DNA from 4 places in the Paraburkholderia sp. BL6669N2 genome. Region 4 is predicted to be linked to each of the others. Evidence: riboswitches for the same ligand, from Rfam matches in the RefSeq annotation. Region 4 holds a riboswitch; each other region holds the start of a gene.
The links. Region 4 has a riboswitch for cobalamin ahead of cobA (uroporphyrinogen-III C-methyltransferase). Riboswitches for the same ligand answer to the same signal wherever they lie in the genome.
Positions count from the first base shown of each region.

Region 1: it holds a riboswitch for cobalamin, as region 4 does, so the genes downstream of both, cobG (precorrin-3B synthase) here and cobA (uroporphyrinogen-III C-methyltransferase) in region 4, are expected to answer to the same signal.
Region 2: it holds a riboswitch for cobalamin, as region 4 does, so the genes downstream of both, B0G80_RS20690 (TonB-dependent receptor domain-containing protein) here and cobA (uroporphyrinogen-III C-methyltransferase) in region 4, are expected to answer to the same signal.
Region 3: it holds a riboswitch for cobalamin, as region 4 does, so the genes downstream of both, B0G80_RS35230 (CbtB-domain containing protein) here and cobA (uroporphyrinogen-III C-methyltransferase) in region 4, are expected to answer to the same signal.

Region 1 covers NZ_QUNA01000002.1:1,959,644-1,963,931, reverse strand. The annotation lists gene B0G80_RS31310 (precorrin-2 C(20)-methyltransferase) at 1-7, opposite strand, end outside; gene B0G80_RS31305 (precorrin-8X methylmutase) at 8-634, opposite strand; gene cobG (precorrin-3B synthase) at 627-2,264, opposite strand; cobalamin riboswitch at 2,348-2,527, opposite strand; gene cbiE (precorrin-6y C5,15-methyltransferase (decarboxylating) subunit CbiE) at 2,612-4,009, shown strand; gene B0G80_RS31290 (cobalt-precorrin-5B (C(1))-methyltransferase) at 4,009-4,288, shown strand, end outside.
Region 2 covers NZ_QUNA01000001.1:4,576,478-4,580,765, forward strand. The annotation lists gene B0G80_RS20665 (SIMPL domain-containing protein) at 1-44, opposite strand, end outside; gene B0G80_RS20670 (EVE domain-containing protein) at 219-677, opposite strand; RNA gene ssrS (6S RNA) at 785-966, opposite strand; gene B0G80_RS20680 (cell division protein ZapA) at 1,100-1,414, opposite strand; gene B0G80_RS20685 (ATPase) at 1,411-1,767, opposite strand; cobalamin riboswitch at 1,976-2,247, shown strand; gene B0G80_RS20690 (TonB-dependent receptor domain-containing protein) at 2,338-4,239, shown strand; gene B0G80_RS20695 (iron ABC transporter permease) at 4,270-4,288, shown strand, end outside.
Region 3 covers NZ_QUNA01000002.1:2,841,821-2,846,108, forward strand. The annotation lists gene B0G80_RS35225 (CbtA family protein) at 741-1,481, opposite strand; gene B0G80_RS35230 (CbtB-domain containing protein) at 1,493-1,714, opposite strand; cobalamin riboswitch at 1,753-1,895, opposite strand; gene B0G80_RS35235 (histidine phosphatase family protein) at 1,959-2,555, shown strand; gene B0G80_RS35240 (hypothetical protein) at 2,574-3,014, opposite strand; gene B0G80_RS35245 (alpha/beta hydrolase) at 3,113-4,135, opposite strand; gene B0G80_RS35250 (MFS transporter) at 4,155-4,288, opposite strand, start outside.
Region 4 covers NZ_QUNA01000002.1:1,626,803-1,631,090, reverse strand. The annotation lists gene B0G80_RS29800 (cobyrinate a,c-diamide synthase) at 1-151, opposite strand, end outside; gene cobO (cob(I)yrinic acid a,c-diamide adenosyltransferase) at 155-757, opposite strand; gene B0G80_RS29790 (cobalamin biosynthesis protein) at 754-1,227, opposite strand; gene cobA (uroporphyrinogen-III C-methyltransferase) at 1,224-2,000, opposite strand; cobalamin riboswitch at 2,239-2,489, opposite strand; cobalamin riboswitch at 2,558-2,851, shown strand; gene cobW (cobalamin biosynthesis protein CobW) at 3,040-4,131, shown strand; gene cobN (cobaltochelatase subunit CobN) at 4,138-4,288, shown strand, end outside.

The DNA.
Region 1 (4,288 bases), 330 kb from region 4:
CCGTCATTTATTCGACCTCCGTGGCGAGCGCGTTCACGGCGGCCGCCGCCATCGCGCTGCCGCCGCGCCGGCCATGCACCACCACGTAGGGCACGCCGCGGCTGTCGTCCGCGAGCATGGCTTTCGATTCGGCCGCGCCGACAAAACCTACTGGAAAGCCGAGAATCAGCGCGGGTTTAGGCGCACCGGCGTCGAGCATATCGAGCAGATGAAACAGGGCGGTCGGCGCATTGCCGATCACGACCACGCCGCCCGCCAGCTGCGGCCGCCACAATTCGAGCGCGGCCGCCGAGCGCGTATTGCCGAGTTCACGTGCGAGCGACGGCACGTCTGGATGCGTCAGCGTGCAGATGACCTCGTTGTCCGCCGGCAGCCGCGCGCGCGTGATGCCTTGCGCGACCATGCCGGCATCGCACAGGATCGGCGCGCCTTGCGCGAGCGCCGCGCGGCCCGCCACGCCCGCGCCCGCGGAAAATTGCAGATCGTCGATCACATCGACCATGCCGCATGCGTGGATCACGCGCACCGCGAGTTTTTCGAGGTCGGCGGGAATGCGCGACAAGTCGGCCTCCGCACGGATCGTCGCGAAGGATTGGCGATAGATCTCCTGACCGTCGCGAATGTAATCAAGCATCGGTGTCACTCCGGGCGAGGCGTTCGAGCAGGTCGGCGGCCTCGCCGATCGTCAGTTGGCGCGCGACGCACTGGCCGAAGCCGGGCCGGCCGTCGCGCCGATAAAGGTCGTAGAGGCTGGGCGCGGCGGCGAGCAGCGTGAACGGCGCGCAATGCGCGGCGGCGCACGAGCGCGAGCAGCCGCTTAGATGCACGTCCACGCCGGCAGGCAGCCGAGCCGCGAGGCGCAACGCGTCGTTCTTGGTGTCGGCGAGACCCTTCACGCAGCCGCCCGATCCGGCGCACGCGATCAGGTGCGTGATCGCGTGTGCGGGATCGCAGGCGAGACCGAGGGCGTTCAGGCCGGACAACACGGTCGGAACGGCGTGCGTGGCGATGTCGGGTAGCAGCACGCTTTGCCAGGGTGTCAGGTGAAGCGTGGCGTTGCCGTGCTGTTGCGAAAGCGTGGCGAGTCCCGTTAGCGTGTCTGCGTCGAGACGTCCCAGCGGTGGCTGGCCGCCGACGTGCCAGGATCCGGGCACGCGTTGGGCATGGGCGCCGAGGCGGAGGTTGGCGTCGGCTGGTGTAGCGCGATGCCAGTTCGCGAGCTTCGCGTTTCGCGTCAGTGGGAAGTCGAGATATTGCTGGGCGTGATGCAGTACCGCGTCGACGGAGTGCGCGGTCAGAAGGTGGCGCATGCGCGTGGCGTCGGCGGCGGCGAGGTCGAGGAATGTCAGGAGCAGCGCGCGTATTAGTGCCGGGACTTGTGACGGGAGGATTGCGGCTAGTGCGCCTGTGTTGTTCACGCCCGGTTTTCCAGGCGCGGTGCTTTGGCTTTGCATAAGCGCGCCGGCATTAGCGCTCACAGGCGGACAACCTGCGAACCCGAACACGAACCGCAGGCCGTCCGCCTCTTGCGACGCCGCGAGCCACACATCGTGCGGATGGTCCACTCTCGCGAGCCGTTCGCCGCCGTCCAGCAACAGTGCGAATTTCGGCGACAGCGCTGCGAAACGCGCTTCGCTTTGCAGCATCGTGAGCAACTCGGCGCACAGCGGGCGTGTGTCGAATAGCGCGAACGGATCGCGTCCGGCAGCGGGGCTGATCATGACGTTGCGGACGTCGTCGGCTGCGGCCGCGGCCGCGGCTGCGGCGGAGAGCGCGTGGGCAGTGCCCGCTCGCTGCGCTGCTGCGTCCGGGGCTTTCGAGGCCCATTCATTCACTGCGTTCGCGGCTCCGGTATCTGTTGCGCTCTCCGCCTCTGCATTCGCGGCGCTGGCGGCAACTGCATTCACAGCGTTGGCCGCCGCCATCGTGTTCGCACGGCCCGCCACGCCGTTCGCCGGCATCGGCCCAAGACCGGCGTCGATCAAAGCCGCGATCAACGCCGCCTCTTCACCGCGCTTCACGCCACGCACCTGCACATTCGCGCGATTGGTCAACTCGATCACCCCGCCCGCGTGCCGCGCGCTAGCCTCCGCGATCGCCCGAGCCTGCGCCGCGCTCAATTCGCCGCCGGGCAGTTTGATCCGGCAAATCCCGCCGTCGCGCGCGGCGACGATGCGCAGCAGCCCCGGGCACGCCGAGGGCCGCAGCGTGGCGGCTGCGTCGGATAAAACGGTGGAGGGCGTTGCTTGATTCAAGACGGACACCGGGTTTAGCGTCGCGCGACAGCCCGAGCATGCCGTGAGGCGGGCATGGCTGCGGCATCGGTACACCCCGCCCGATGTTGGCTGGCACGAACAGTCTCGCCGGCAGGTCTCCTGGCTGGCAGGTCATGGTCCGCCGCGGCCTTCCCGGTCGAACCAGTGGCGTGGAGCGCAGGCGGACTCGCTGCATACAGTTGCGGGGGCAGCCACAGTGGCACTGTGTTCCCTCTTCGGCCCCGAAGGGCACCGGCGGCTGTATTATGCCTTTTTTCGAACAGCACAACGAGGCTGGACGCTTTGATCGGCGTGGCACAGCGCATTATTTGAAGACACAGAACGAGGATGGATGCATGCCCGCGTGGCTGACGGTGGTGGGCATAGGCGACGACGGCTTCGCCGGTTTGGGGCGGCCCGCGCGGCGTGCCTTGCTGGAAGCGTCGGTGGTGTACGGCGGCGAACGTCATCTGGCGATGTTGCCCGCGCGTCTCGCCGCGCGCCGTGCCGCCTGGCCGCGTCCCTTCGATCTCGCACCCTTGCTGGCCGAGCGCGGCGCAGCCGTGTGCGTGCTGGCGAGCGGCGATCCGATGCTGTTCGGCGTCGGCGCGACACTCGCGCGGCAATTGCCGGCGGGGGAATTGCGGGTGCTGCCGGCGCCGTCGTCGTTGTCGCTGGCGGCCGCGCGGCTCGGCTGGCCGTTGCAGGATGTCGCGACGGTGTCGCTGGTGGGGCGGCCGTTGCCCACGCTGAACGCGCATCTGCATGACGGCGCGCGCATGTTCGTGCTCAGCGCGGACGGGCGCACGCCCGCGGCGCTCGCGGCATTGCTGAACGCACGAGGTTACGGGGCGACCCGCATGAGCGTGCTGGAACACCTGGGCGGCGAACTGGAGCGGCGCATCGACGGCCGCGCGGATCAATGGTCCGCGGGCGAGGTGGCCGCGTTGAACCTGATCGCGCTCGACTGCCGTGCCACCGAAGGCGCGCCGCGTCTGCCGCTGACCTGCGGTTTGCCCGACGATGCGTTTCGTCACGACGGCCAGTTGACCAAGCGCGACGTGCGCGCGATCACGCTCGCGCGCCTCGCGCCGACGCCCGGCGGATTGCTGTGGGATGTAGGCGCGGGCAGCGGCTCGATCGGCATCGAATGGATGCGCGCGCATTCCACCTGCCGCGCGATTGCGATTGAAGGGCACGCGGAGCGTCAGCGCTTCATCGAACACAATCGCGATGCGTTGGGTATGCCGGGGCTGCAACTTGTGGCGGGGCGCGCGCCTGAGGCGCTGCAGGGGTTGCCGGTGCCGGATGCCGTGTTCATCGGCGGTGGCCTGACCGTGCCGGGCGTGCTGGAGGCATGCTGGGCAGGTCTGCGCGAAGGCGGGCGGCTGGTCGCCAATGCGGTCACGCTGCAAGGTGAGGCGGTGTTGGCGGCGTGGCGCGAGCGGCATGGCGGGACGTTGACACGGATCGCATTGGCGGACGCGCAACCGCTTGGCGGTTTCGATACGTGGCGGCAGGCGTTGCCGATCACGCTGCTGGAGGTGACGAAGCCGGCGAGCGGCGAGGGCGCGAACCTCGTGGGAACGGAAACCGAGATTAACGCGACGAATGCGGCGGATGTGCCGAATGCCAGGCGTGCTGCAAGTGCCGGAAGCGGTATGAGCGCCACGAATGTCACCAACACGACCAACACGACGAAAGCGACGAACACGACCGGCGCCACCCCCACCGACCCATCGCCAGAACCCTGATGCGCGAAGAAACCCCCGAACAACCCGCGCCGCTGCGTAGCGGCTACACGACCGGCAGTTGCGCCACCGCGACGTCGCTGGCGGCGGCGCGTCTGTTGCTCGCGGGTGTCGTCAGCGAAGTGGCGGAGATCGTGTTGCCGAAGGGCCAGCATGTGCCGATGCCGCTGGTGTTCTGCCGCCTGATCGGGAATGGCGACGAAGGCGCGGAAGCCGGCACGATCAAGGACGCCGGCGACGATCCCGACGTCACGCACGGCGCCGTCGTTTTCGCGCGCGTGC
Region 2 (4,288 bases), on a different contig from region 4:
CAGACGAGAGCGAAAGCGAGTGCACGTGCGGTGTTTTTCGTCATTGTTGGACTCCTTGCTTGAACAGGTTGTGCACGATTGGTGCAAACGCCGCGCCGTGGCATGGCGTTTGCGAGATCGTTAGGCGCTTGTAACCTGAGCTTGGTTCCCGGGTTTGACGTTGCTTTAACGTTTGCGTGCGCACAAATACGCGCCACGCATTCATCAGGCATGCACGATCAGGCGAGCCGCTTGGTGATGAATCGCCATTCGGCCTCGGTCACCGGTGTAATCGACAGGCGGTTGCCTTTGGCGAGCACGCGCATGTCCGCGAGTTCGTCGTGCTCGCGTAACGCGGCGAGCGGAATAAGCGGGATCTTCTTCTTGAACACCACATCGACGAGCACCCAGCGGGGCGTTTCCTGCGACGACTTCGCGTCGTAGTAGGGGCTCTTCTTGTCGAACTGCGTCGGGTCGGGATACGCAGTGGACGATACCTCCGCAATGCCCGCGATGCCGGGCTCCGGACAGCTCGAGTGATAGAACAGCACACCGTCGCCGACCTGCATCATGTCGCGCATGAAATTACGCGCCTGATAGTTGCGCACGCCGGTCCACGGCAACGTGCGATACGGTGCGTTGGCGAGATGGTCGATGCTTGCTTCGTCCGGTTCGGACTTCATTAGCCAGTAGCGCATGAATCGAATTGAACGTTAAGGGGTTGAAGATGCGGAAGAAATCGGCCAACAAAAAACAGCGCCCAAAGAAAAACGGCACCGAACCGAAGTCCGATGCCGTTCTAAATAAGGTCCCCGCCTTAGCCGCTAGGCCGGCATCCTGAACCGGGGGTTCAGAATTGGTCGCAGTTAGCAACACTTCGGGTACATCAGACAGAGTGACGCGCACACCCGTGCTACAAATTTCCGCAACCGTGCACATGGCATTGGTTCAAGGAATATATGACCTTGGCGAACCAGGCAGGGAAGCTAAACCGATGAAGCTGAAAAACGAACTACCGATTGAACTCAAACGTTTGCTGAATCTTGCACACCTTGTGCTCACACATTCCGTTTGAATCCGCCGCCGATCTCAGGACCGGCAGCACGATAACACATGTACCTTATTGCACGCTGTACTGCTCAATCACAGTACCTAGTTGTTCGTTCATTTGATGCATTGTACGCCGGATTTCTTCAGCGGGAAATGCTTCTCCGTGTCTCACGCTCGATTGCAGTCTAAGCAGTTCCGATGCCAGCGACAGCGCAGCCATGACGGCAATGCGATCCGTGCCGCGCACGTTGCTGTTATTGCGGATCTTCGACATTTCGGCGTCGACGCGTGCAACTGCTTCGAGCAGCGCCGCTTCCGTTTCCGGCGAGCAGGCGAGGCGATAGGGCACGCCGAGAATCGATACTTCGATCTGCTTGGTGGTCATGCATTTTCTCCGTGGCGGGTCACGTCGCTCCCGGCTTCGGCTACTTGCTGAGCCGGCTCGAGCAGATCGAGCTGGTTGTCCGGCTCACTGTGCGCGCGCGCACGCGGCAGCTTCTCGAGGATCGCGTTCAGGCGCACTTGTGCGTCGTCGATCTTCGCCGAAAGCGCGTCGCGCTCCGCCTGCAGCGCGTTACGTTCCTCGCGCAGCATTGCAAGTTCCGTGCGCGTGGCTTCGGCGTCGGCGCGCGATTGCGCGAGTTGCTCTTCGAGCGCGAGTCGCGCCTCATTGTGGCGCTGGCTGATCGCGATCAGCTTGCTGATATTTTGTGAAAGTGTTTCGAGTTCGGTGAGCATCTGCTGCGTCCTCTAAAGACATCGCATTTTAGCGCGGAATGTCGCAGGTTCCGACAATTGTCTCGTTTCGAGACGTAACAACATCGCTTTGTGCAGGCTTTTTATCGACCATATGATGAAAAAGTACTCACGCGTCGGACAAGAGCCTGCACTTAACAGAACACATGGCCTGCGATCTCACCATTCTTGACGGACTCCGAGGCCGCTCCTAAACTGCCCGCACTCTGGTGCCCGCGTGCGGCATTTTTTCAACGGCCCACGCAGTTAAACGGGAAGCAGGGCGCGCGGTTCATCTGGATTCATCTAAACGCGCCAACCTGCGCTGCCCCCGCAACGGTAAGCGACCGCATTCGTCATGCAAGTCGATCCCGCTCGCGAGCTGGAAGTTCAACTCGCGAGTGTGCCACTGCGCGTCTCGCGTGGGAAGGCGGGATCGATGCGTCGCCAGCCCGGATACCGGCCAGAGGGAGAGGCACGTCCCGCGCGAAAATGTTAAATACGCGGGCGCCTCGTTACGCATCGGCCTGCGGGGAAGCGGGCCGCGCACGCTATCCACAGGACGTTCACCCCATGCTGTCCCCCTTCGCCCGCGCGGCGCTGCTCGCCTTTTCGAGCCTGCCGATCGTGGTGCACGCGCAAGCTGCGTCTCCATCTTCTGCTTCATCTGCTTCGTCTTCGTCGGCGGATTCTTCGAGTTCGGTGTCCTCTTCGGCGGTGCTGTCGCCCGTGGTGGTGACCGCGGATCGCGGGCCGCAAGCGCTCGCCGACACGATCCCGCAGACCTCGCTGTTCGATCAGCAGGATATCGCCGACACCACCGCGACCGATTTGCCGGGCCTCCTGCAACTCGCGCCCGGCGCGCAAATCTCGCGCACGGGTGGTCCCGGTTCGACGACGAGCCTCTCCTTGCGCGGCGCGTCCTCGACGCAATCGCTGCTGCTGATCGACGGCGTGCGCGTCGATTCGGTGAGTCTGGGTGCCCCGCAACTCGCGCAGATTCCACTCGACCAGATCGATCACGTGGAGGTGGTAAACGGCAACGTGTCGGCGTTATACGGCTCGGGCGCGATCGGCGGTGTGGTGCAGGTGTTCACGAAAAGCGGCGGCGATCACCCGCCGCGTTTCAATTTTTCGCTCAGCTACGGCAGCTATCACACGCAGACGCAGCAGGCGGGCGTGAACGGCGCATTGGACCAGGACGGCAATACCACCTTCAGCATTTCGCTCGCGCGTTCGAAGGACGACGGCTTCTCGTCGCTGAACACGAAGGAGGCGCCCAGCGCCAATCCGAACGCGAACGGCTATCTGAACGAGAGCATCTCGGCTTCGCTGCGCCACAAGTTCAACGACAAATGGGACGCGGGCGCCAGCTACTTTCAGTCGAACGGCAACAACAGCTACGACAACGCGTACGGCGTGCCGACCGATGTGAACAACCTGTATAGCAAGGTGCGCCAGGTCTCGGTGTTCGCGAACGGCAAGCTGACCGACTGGTGGACCACGCACTTCATCGTCGCCGAAGGCGACGACCGCAGCGTGTCGAACACCAACGGCGTGTACAACGGCCGCTTCGATACCGACAATCGCCAGTACACATGGCAGAACGATTTCGCGCTGGCCGCGCAGCAGAAACTGCAGGTCGGCTATGAGCATCTCGATCAAAGCCTCGATTCGGACACGTTCGAGGCGCCGGACCGTCATGTGGATTCGGGCTTCGCCGGCTATACGGGACGCTTCGGGCGCAACCAGTTTCAGGCCAACGTGCGGCGCGACCAGTATTCCGATTTCGGCGGAGCGAACAGTTACTATCTCGGCTACGGTTTCGACATCACCGGCCATTGGAAGGTGACCGCAAGCTATTCGGATTCGTTTCGCGCGCCGAGCTTCGACGATCTGTACTATCCGATCAGCGGCAATCCGTCTATCCAGCCGGAGCGCAGCCATTCGATCGAAGCCGCGCTGCAGTACGCATCGAATGCGCTCGGCGTGATGCGCCTTTCCGCATTCCAGACGCGCTATTCGAATCTGATTAACTACGAGCAGGTGACGCCCGGCATCTATCTGGCCGAGAACGTCGGGCATGCGAAGGTGCAGGGCATCGAAGGATCGTGGAGCGGCCATGTCGGCAAGACGGACGTGCGCGCGTCGCTGACGCTGCAAAATCCCGTCGACCTCGACAACGGTGCCGACCTCGTGCGGCGCGCCCGGCGCTTCGGGGCGCTGACGGTGAACCGCAGCATCGCCGGGTGGCGGGTGGGCGGCGAGTGGATCGTGAGCGGCCCGAGCAACGACAGCAGCGGCAAGCTGGGCGGCTATGGCGTGGTGAATCTGTCGGCGCGCTACAACATCACGAAAGCATGGTACGTGGCCGCGCAAATCCAGAATCTGTTGGACAAGGACTATGAAACGGCCTACTCGTATAACTCGCCACGGCGTGGTGCGTATCTCACGGTTGGTTGGCAGCAGCAGTGATGCTTGCGCCCTCTCGCTGAGTTCGCGCGGATGAATCGCCACTCGAGTT
Region 3 (4,288 bases), 1.2 Mb from region 4:
CGACGCGCCTGATGCGGCCCGCACGGGAAAGACAGGAGCCGTGAGGCGTGGATACGTAAGACGTGGATACCTGTCGCAGCGTACAGCTTTCATCGTTTGACCTCTTCCCCGAGTTTTTTCAATCATCGGGGATAGTCGTTCGATAGTCAGCAGGACTATTTCGCAATAACGCTGGGAAATGTCAGCGGCGTCCAGTTGCATTGACGGTTATCCACCCCGTCCTGAGCATGTTATGTATCGTGCATCAACACGGGCCACCGGGCTGGCGTCGGCGCAGGCATAAAAAAGCTTGCGACGGGCGCGGGCAACGCGAGCGCGTCTGCAGATCAGGAGGGGAATTGTGCCGACATGCAGAATCAATGAGAGGGTCGTGTACGCAGCCGTGACATCGGACAAATCCGGGAACGCGCAGCAAGCGACAAGATAAAAAAGGGCGACCGGAGTCGCCCTGAATGGTCACGCAAAACACCTGCCCTGTCCCAATGATGCGGACAACCGGAGGCCGTGTGCCAGCAACCAGGTTGTTAAAGTCGAACGGAACAGATGTTTGTTGCTCTTGAGCATCGCGGGCGAGTTTATCCACAGAAATTGTTCGCAAGCCTGTGGATAACCACCCCACAACCGCCCCAACTCCTTGACGCAGAACCCATCTTGACCACTGCGCGCAAACTGCGGAGAGCGAAGCACGGCGAGCAAACCGCCGAGCGCAACCACCGAAGCGGCCGCACTCGTCACGCCGATCAAGCCGACTTCACCGCCGGCCGTCCTGCCACCCGCATCAACGCAATTCGCTCGACCAGCGCGCCAAACAGCAGCCCGATCGTCGCCCACATAATCGCCTGCATACCGAGCGCCGCGACGCGGAATTTCCACAGCAGCACCGCCGGGAAAGCCTCCGGCACTTCGTTGATCGCGGGCATCGACAACTGCACCGCCGCGATGATCACGATGAACACCACTGCCCCCACGATCGAGCCGTTCCAGGCGCCAAGTTTCATCGCCGCACGGCGCCGCACCTTGAGCGAGAACACCATCGCCGCCAGCGAGATCGCAATCATCAGGAAGAACAGCCCCGTGCGCGTCCCGATCGTCTCAGGGTCGCCGACCGAGGGCGGGTTCGCCGGATACTTCAGGTTCGGCACGATCGCGAGAGCAATGAACGCGCCAAGCGCAAGCCATGCGGACAACGCGCGCGGGCTCAACGCGCCCACTCGCCCATAAGCGTAAGCGAACACCAGCGAGAACAAGCCGCCGAATGCCGCGCCGTAAGTCAGCACGCCAGTCAACAAGCCGATTCCCCGCTGTGTATCGCGGCTCACCATCTCAGGCTCGGGCGCCTCGCCTTTCGCGGCCTCGGCCTTTTCTTCGAATGAAATCGCCTGATTGACCTGCGGCTCGCCCACTACCCGGGCGAAGCCGAACGTGAGGAGTCCCGCGGCGATGCCTGCAAGCATCCCGCGTACCAACAATTTACCCACCATGGTCGACTCCGTTAGTGGCAGGGAAAGCCGAGCAGATGGCGGCCGTCGTGCACGAACTCATGCACGTACATGCCCGGCACCAGCGAGGTGGCGCCCTGTTCCGCACCCACGAAGTAAAGCGCGAGCAACAACAGCAAACCGCCGAACACGACCCAGGGCAACAACTCGCGCAGCGGAATCGGCGTGGGTTGGGCAACGGGCTGATTGGCGGGATCGAAAACAGCTTCGGTCATGATGGACATCTCCTGGGGTAACGCGCCCCGATTGTCATTGCAGAGGATTGGTGCGAAGCTCAGGTCTGGCTTTCGGCTTGTGCTGCCGATTACAGTGGCGCGACCGCGCCGGGCTCTCACCGGCTTCCGCGCTTCGCAGTCCCGCTATTCTACGCGCTAAACTTCGGCACCCGGCAACGCAAAACACACGTTTCATGCCGCCGGCGTTCGGCTTCGGGGCGTGGCTTGACAGGACATGAACGGAATGGACACAAGGCTGTTACTGGTCAGCCACGCATCGACCGCGGCCCAACGCGCAGGCCGTTTTCCCGCCGACGACCCACTTGACGCCCGCGGACTCGCCGAAGCCGAAACCCACGCCGCACGCTTGCGCCTGGCGATCGCGGATGACGCGCCGGCTTTCGTCAGCCCGGCCGCCTGCGCGCGCGAAACGACGACGGCGCTGGGTCTCGCGGCATCGGTCGACGCCGGTCTGGCGGATCTGAACTACGGCACATGGCAAGGACGGCGGCTCGCCGACCTCGCCGCCGAAGCGCCGCAAGACGTCGCCGCCTGGACGCGCGATCCGAACGCCGCGCCTCACGGCGGCGAGTCGTTCAGTCAACTCGTGAAACGGGTAGGAGGATGGCTCGAAGCGTTGTTAGACGGCGAGACGGATCGTGCGTCGTCCCATGTTCGCGACGTGATCGCCGTCACCCACGCGCCGGTGCTGCGGGCAGCGATCGTGTACGCGCTCGGGGCATCGCCCGCGGTTTTTCCGCGCATTGAAATCGCGCCGCTTTCGATCATCGAGTTGCGGCACTCGTCGCGCGGCTGGACATGGTGGCCGGCGACATACTAGCCGCTCTCGCCGGGTGGCTTATTTACCCGACACCACCAGACGCAGCTTGTTCGACCCGGTCGGCGTCAGTGTGATATCGGTCCTCTTACCCTTCGCGCCCAGATAAAAGTGCTGACGTCCCGGCGAATTCTGATCGTGCGTCGCGTCCGGCAGACACGATGCGACGTCCGCCGCGACAGCTTGCAGCGCGTCGGCATTCGAGCCGGCATCGTGATGCGGCGTCCACGTGCATTGATAGGCACCGTGACTCGCAGAACATTGCGCGTCGTCGCCGTAAGGTTGCGCGACACCCTTGCCGTCGTCCGATGTCAATGAGGCGAGCCCGCCAGGGGCCGCCGCGACGATCCGCTTCAGGGATGTGCAAGGGCTAGGCGCATCGTCGGCATACGCACCGCCGGTCAGCAAAACGCCCAGCGACGCAGCGGCGAGCGCGGTGGCAAGCAATCGGGTTCTGTTCATGTCGGCGCGGTCCTTGAAGTCACTCGCAGTACCAGCGCGGTAGCACGCTTCATGCCCATGAGCGCTGACTAGTCAAGACCGCGCTTCAGTCACCATCATTACAATCCAGTACCGAACAAAGCCGCCAGCCCCTGCGCCGACCCGAAAATCCCCTTGGCATCGTGCCCGACACCATCGATCACATACGTCCGATGCTTCGCCAATCCTTGGGGATGCCGCAACGCCATATAGCGCGCGTAAGCCAGGCCGCGCCCGAGCCGGTGTTCACCTTGCGTCAGCGCGGCGCACGAGCGGTCGAGCGCCGGATGCTGTGGATCGCAATCCGCGCCGCCGAGCAGCACGGTCACGTCACGCTGCGCGTAACGCGCTTCGAGCGTGGCCGCTGAAGCCGCGTCGCGAGAGCAAGCGGGCAAATCCTCGAGCCCATATTTCCAGCGATTGAACGACGGACACCTCGCCCGATCGAACGCCGCAAACTCGCCGGACACAGCGGACGCAACCGACCCAACCGGCCGCATTGCATCAAAGTACACATACGACGAAGGATTCGCGACCACATAGCGCAGCGCGATACCGCGCGCCGCGAGCGACGCCTCGTCTCGCGCTACTACCGCGTAGCGCTGCACGACCTGCGCGCCGCCCGAGTGTCCCGCGATCACCACCTCGGCGAGCGACGCGAACTGCTCGCGCGACGCCAACGTGTCCACAATCGCGTCGAGCACATCGAACGAACTGATCGGCGCGGGACCTTCGGCGTTCTCGCCGGCCATCCAGCTCGTCCAGTCCCAATGCAACGTGGACGGCGGCAGCTCATGCGCGTCGACATCCGCGCTCGCGAGAAATTGCGGCACGATCAGCAGCGTATCGGCCGCGCTGCCGCCGGCGAGCGAGCACGAACGCTGCGCGAGTTCGAAATACGTGTCGCCGTTGCGCAAGCGGCCATGAATCAGAATCACGGCGCGTTGGACATCGCGCGTCGGCGCGAGCCAGTCGCCGTTGGAAAACACCGGCACGGTGCCGCTGCCGGCTCGCGTCGTGACGCTCAGATGCCGGCTCGCAACGACCGCGACCGGATGTTCATTCGGCGCGCGTTCGTCGTCTGTGATGAAAGGCTGGGTCATGCAATAGGCTCGTGGTCGATCAATGAGTGGCGGGTCTAGCCGCCGCGCCGCTCGACATGCGTCCGGCGCGCGTGAAGTACACCATCGCGAGCGACACGAAGCCGGCAAAAATCAGGTAAAACGCGGGCGTGAGGCTGCTGCCGGTCACGCGCG
Region 4 (4,288 bases):
GAATCATCGGATCGAGAAAGTCCGGTCCGGTCTTGAAGACGCGCACGCGTCGCCCCATCCGCCGATGGTAGCGCGCGAGACCCGCCGTGATCGTGGTCTTGCCTTGACCCGAAGCGGGTGCGCTGATGAACAGGGCGGGGCACGCGGCCATCGCTCAGAACTCCACGCCGCGCTGCGCTTTCACGCCTTGCTCGCGATATGGATGCTTGACGATGCGCATTTCGGTGACGAGGTCGGCGGCTTCGATCAGCGCGTCCGGCGCGTGACGGCCGGTGACCACCACATGCAGCATCGGCGCGCGCGCGTTGATTACCGACAGGACTTCGTCGAGCGGCAGGTATTCGTACTTGAGCACCGTGTTCAGCTCGTCGAGGATCACCATCTGGTACTCGCCGCTTTCGATCATGCGGCGCGCTTCGTCCCAGCCTTTGCGCGCGGTCGCGATGTCGGCGTCGCGGTTCTGCGTGTTCCAGGTGTAGCCGTCGCCCATTGTGACGAAATCGCAGTTGGCGATCGCGCCGAGAAAGTCGCGCTCCGAGGTGTGCAGCGCGCCCTTGATGAACTGCACGACGCCAAGACGCATGCCGTGGCCCAGCACGCGCACGGCCATGCCGAATGCGGCAGTAGTTTTGCCTTTGCCCGTGCCGGTATTGACGATCAGCAGGCCTTTTTCGACGGTGGCGTTGGCCTGTTTTTTCTCGTGGCCTTCGCGGCGGCGCTCGGTCATGCGTTGATGCGATTCGGGATCGGTCTTCATGGCAGGTCCTGTTGCTGTGTGTCGTTGTCTGGGTGTTCGGCGCGAGCGGCGTGAGCGGTGGTTGAGGCGATCGCCACGGTGACGCCGGCATAAACGGTTTTGCGCACGAGGAGCGTGGCGCGAGGCGCATTACCTATGACGGATTCACCGAGCCCGGCTGCGACGTCGGCCACAGTGCCAAGCAGCGCGCACGGCTCGCAGACGCCGTCCACGCCGAGATGCTCGCGCGCTGCCGCCGAAGGCACCGCGACAGGCAACGCCGCGATCTGTTCAAGGCTGAAGAACGTCAGCGGCAGCGCATGACGCGCGCAGAATTCGAGGAGGCCCGCTTCGCGGGCTTTGGTATCGAGCGAGGCGACGGTGCGGATTTCGTCGAACGAATGCGCGCCGAGCGCGCTGCGCACCGCGGCTTCGATCTCCTCGGCCGAGCTATGCAAACGGCAACCGATGCCGACGCTGAGCGTTTTCATCGCGTATCCGTTCCGTCCGCGAGCGGCGTTGCAGCGCGTTCCGCATGCGCCGCCTCACGCGCCAACGCGAGCGACGCCACACCGCCGATCACCACGATCGCCGGCGACCCAAGTCCGGTACGCGCGACGGTGTCGGCAAATTCACCGAGGCGCGCAAGCGCGTGGCGTTGCTCGGGACGCGTGGCCGATTCGATCGCCGCGCACGGCGTGTCGGCGCTCATGCCGGCCGCAAGCAACGCGCCGACGATATCGTTGAGCCGCCGCATGCCCATGTAGATCACGAGCGTCATGCGCGTGGCCGCGAGTGCGGCCCAGTCGGGCTCGCCGCTGCCCGCGCCGTGCCCGGTGACGAACACGACGCCCTGCGCATGATCGCGATGCGTGACCGGAATCCCGATCGCCGCGGGCGCCGCGATTCCCGCCGTGATGCCGTTGACGACTTCCACCTCGATACCGGCCGCGTGCAGCGCCTGCTGTTCCTCGCCGCCCCGGCCGAACACGAACGGGTCGCCGCCTTTCAAACGCGCGACACTGCGCCCGGCCCGCACATGTTCGAGCATCTGCGCGACGATGCCTTCCTGCGGTGTCGACGGATGACCGCCGCGTTTACCTACGTAGACGACCAGCGCATCAGCGCGCGCGAACTGCAGCACCTCGGGATTCACCAGATCGTCGACCAGCACCACGTCGGCTTGCGCCAATGCACGGGTGGCCTTGATGGTCATGAGTTCGACGTCGCCGGGGCCGGCGCCGATCAGCCAGGCGCGGGTCATCGCGGCGTGCACGGCGGGCGCCATGTCGTGACAAGCGGGAAAGGGTGAAGCGCGAAGGGTCGCCAGACGGCGGACGTTGGGGTCATGCAGTGCTACGGATTCAGGCATGGCGCAATGCGTGGTTCGTAGCGAGTTTCACACGAAACTCGCCTACGCGGACACTCTGCGTCGTGCTTTAGCGCCTTCGCATCCGTCCCTCGCGGATTCCGGCGGCCGGCGGCGTGATGTTGCCCTGAGGTTCGCCGCCTCCGCGTCTGGCCGGTATCCGGGCTGGCGGCCTCACGCGCTTTGCCTTCCCGTCCGCATTCGCTGGAAATTGCCGGACAGTGGCTTAAAAAACGCATGCGCGGCGCGAGTCGATTCAACATCGCGCCGCAGGTCGCTTACCGTTGCGGGGACAGCACAGGTTAAGCGCATGGCGCGCTGCCTGTTTCCCGTTTAACTGCACACGCGAATGCATGTGCGGGCACCAAACGCGCGCATACGATAGCACATGGCGCCCCGTCCGATAAGCGCTTGCGGCCTGGGGTTTCCTTGACGGCACCGGGCGGCGGGCCTACACTCGCACGCACTTTGGTGCTCGTGTGCGCGCTCGTGCGCATGCAGTTAAACGGGAAACAGGGTGCCCACCTGCCATGGATCGGGCCAACCTGTGCTGCCCCCGCAACGGTAAGCGAAATGTGGTGCTAACTGCCGTGTCGAACGCAGTCGGTTAGCGCCGCGGAGCCGGCTTCGATGTCCACGCGCAAGGCCGCGTCGGCATATCACCACTGGGCGAGAAATCACTCGTCCGGGAAGGGGGAGCGGCGCTTTCGCCAGCCCGGATACCGGCCAGATAACGAAGGACGAACGCCGCGGGGATGCGGCGCTGCGTTCATGACTCATTCCCGCTTTCTGCTTTTCTGTTGTCGCGGCAACGCCGACTTTCGTCCCCGTGTTTTGTTATGGTCGTGGCTGGCCGGGCGTGTGCTCTGTTTGCCTCGGCATGCGCTGAAAACACGCCGGCGTGCACGTGCAACTCCTACGGATGGACCTCACGATGCAAACTCAAATGCGCAAGATCCCCGTCACCATCGTCACGGGCTTTCTCGGCAGCGGCAAGACTACGCTGCTGCGGCATATTCTTCAGCATGCGGGCGGCAAGCGCATCGCGGTGATCGTCAACGAATTCGGCGAGCTCGGTATCGACGGGGAAATCCTCAAGGGTTGCGGCATCGGTTGCGATGAAAACGGCGTCGAAACCGAAGGCCAATTGTATGAACTCGCGAACGGCTGCCTGTGCTGCACCGTGCAGGAAGAGTTTTTCCCGGTGATGGAAAAGCTCGTTGAGCGCCGCGATCAGATCGATCACGTGCTGATCGAGACGTCGGGTCTGGCGTTGCCGAAGCCCTTGGTGCAGGCGTTCAACTGGCCGCAAATCAAGAACAGCTTCACCGTGGATGCCGTGGTCACCGTGGTGGACGGCCCGGCCGCCGCGAGCGGTCAGTTTGCTGACAATCCGGTCGCCGTGGATGCGCAGCGCAAGGCCGATCCGAATCTCGATCACGAGTCGCCGCTGCACGAACTGTTCGAAGATCAGTTGTCCGCGGCCGATCTGGTGATTCTGAACAAAACGGACTTGCTCGACGACGCGCAGCAAAGCGCGGTAGAAGTTTCGATCCGCGAGGAAATTCCGCCGCAAGTGAAGATCGTTCGCGCGCACATGGGCCAACTTGATCTGCATACATTGCTGGGCCTCGAAGCGGCGTCGGAAGACACGATCCACTTGCGCCACGATCACCACGGCTCCGCCGACGACGCCGACCACCATCACGACGAGTTCGACTCCGTGGTCGTGCAGGCGAATGCGTCGTCGCGCGAGGCGGTGATCGCCGCGCTGCAACAGCTGGTCGAAACCAACACCATCTATCGCATCAAAGGCTTCGCGGCGCTGCCGGGCGCGGCGATGCGTCTGGTGATTCAAGGCGTTGGGCGGCGCTTTGACAGCTATTTCGATCGACGCTGGCAGGCCGGCGAAAGCGGCCCGAGCCGCTTCGTGCTGATTGGCGAAGACCTCGATCAGCCGGCGTTGCAACGTGCGTTCGACGCGGCGCTGGGCGTGCCGTCGAGCGTCGAAACGCAACAGGCGTAAGCGCATATGCATTTGCTGCGCACCACGCCGGGCGGTTTTGTCGACGACACGCAAGGCGTGATCCGGATCGATCAGCAGCCCGCGGATATCGTGGTGCTCAGCTCCGCCGATACCACGCTGTCGCTGCTGGCGAGCGTTTTTCCGCGGCTGGGCGAAG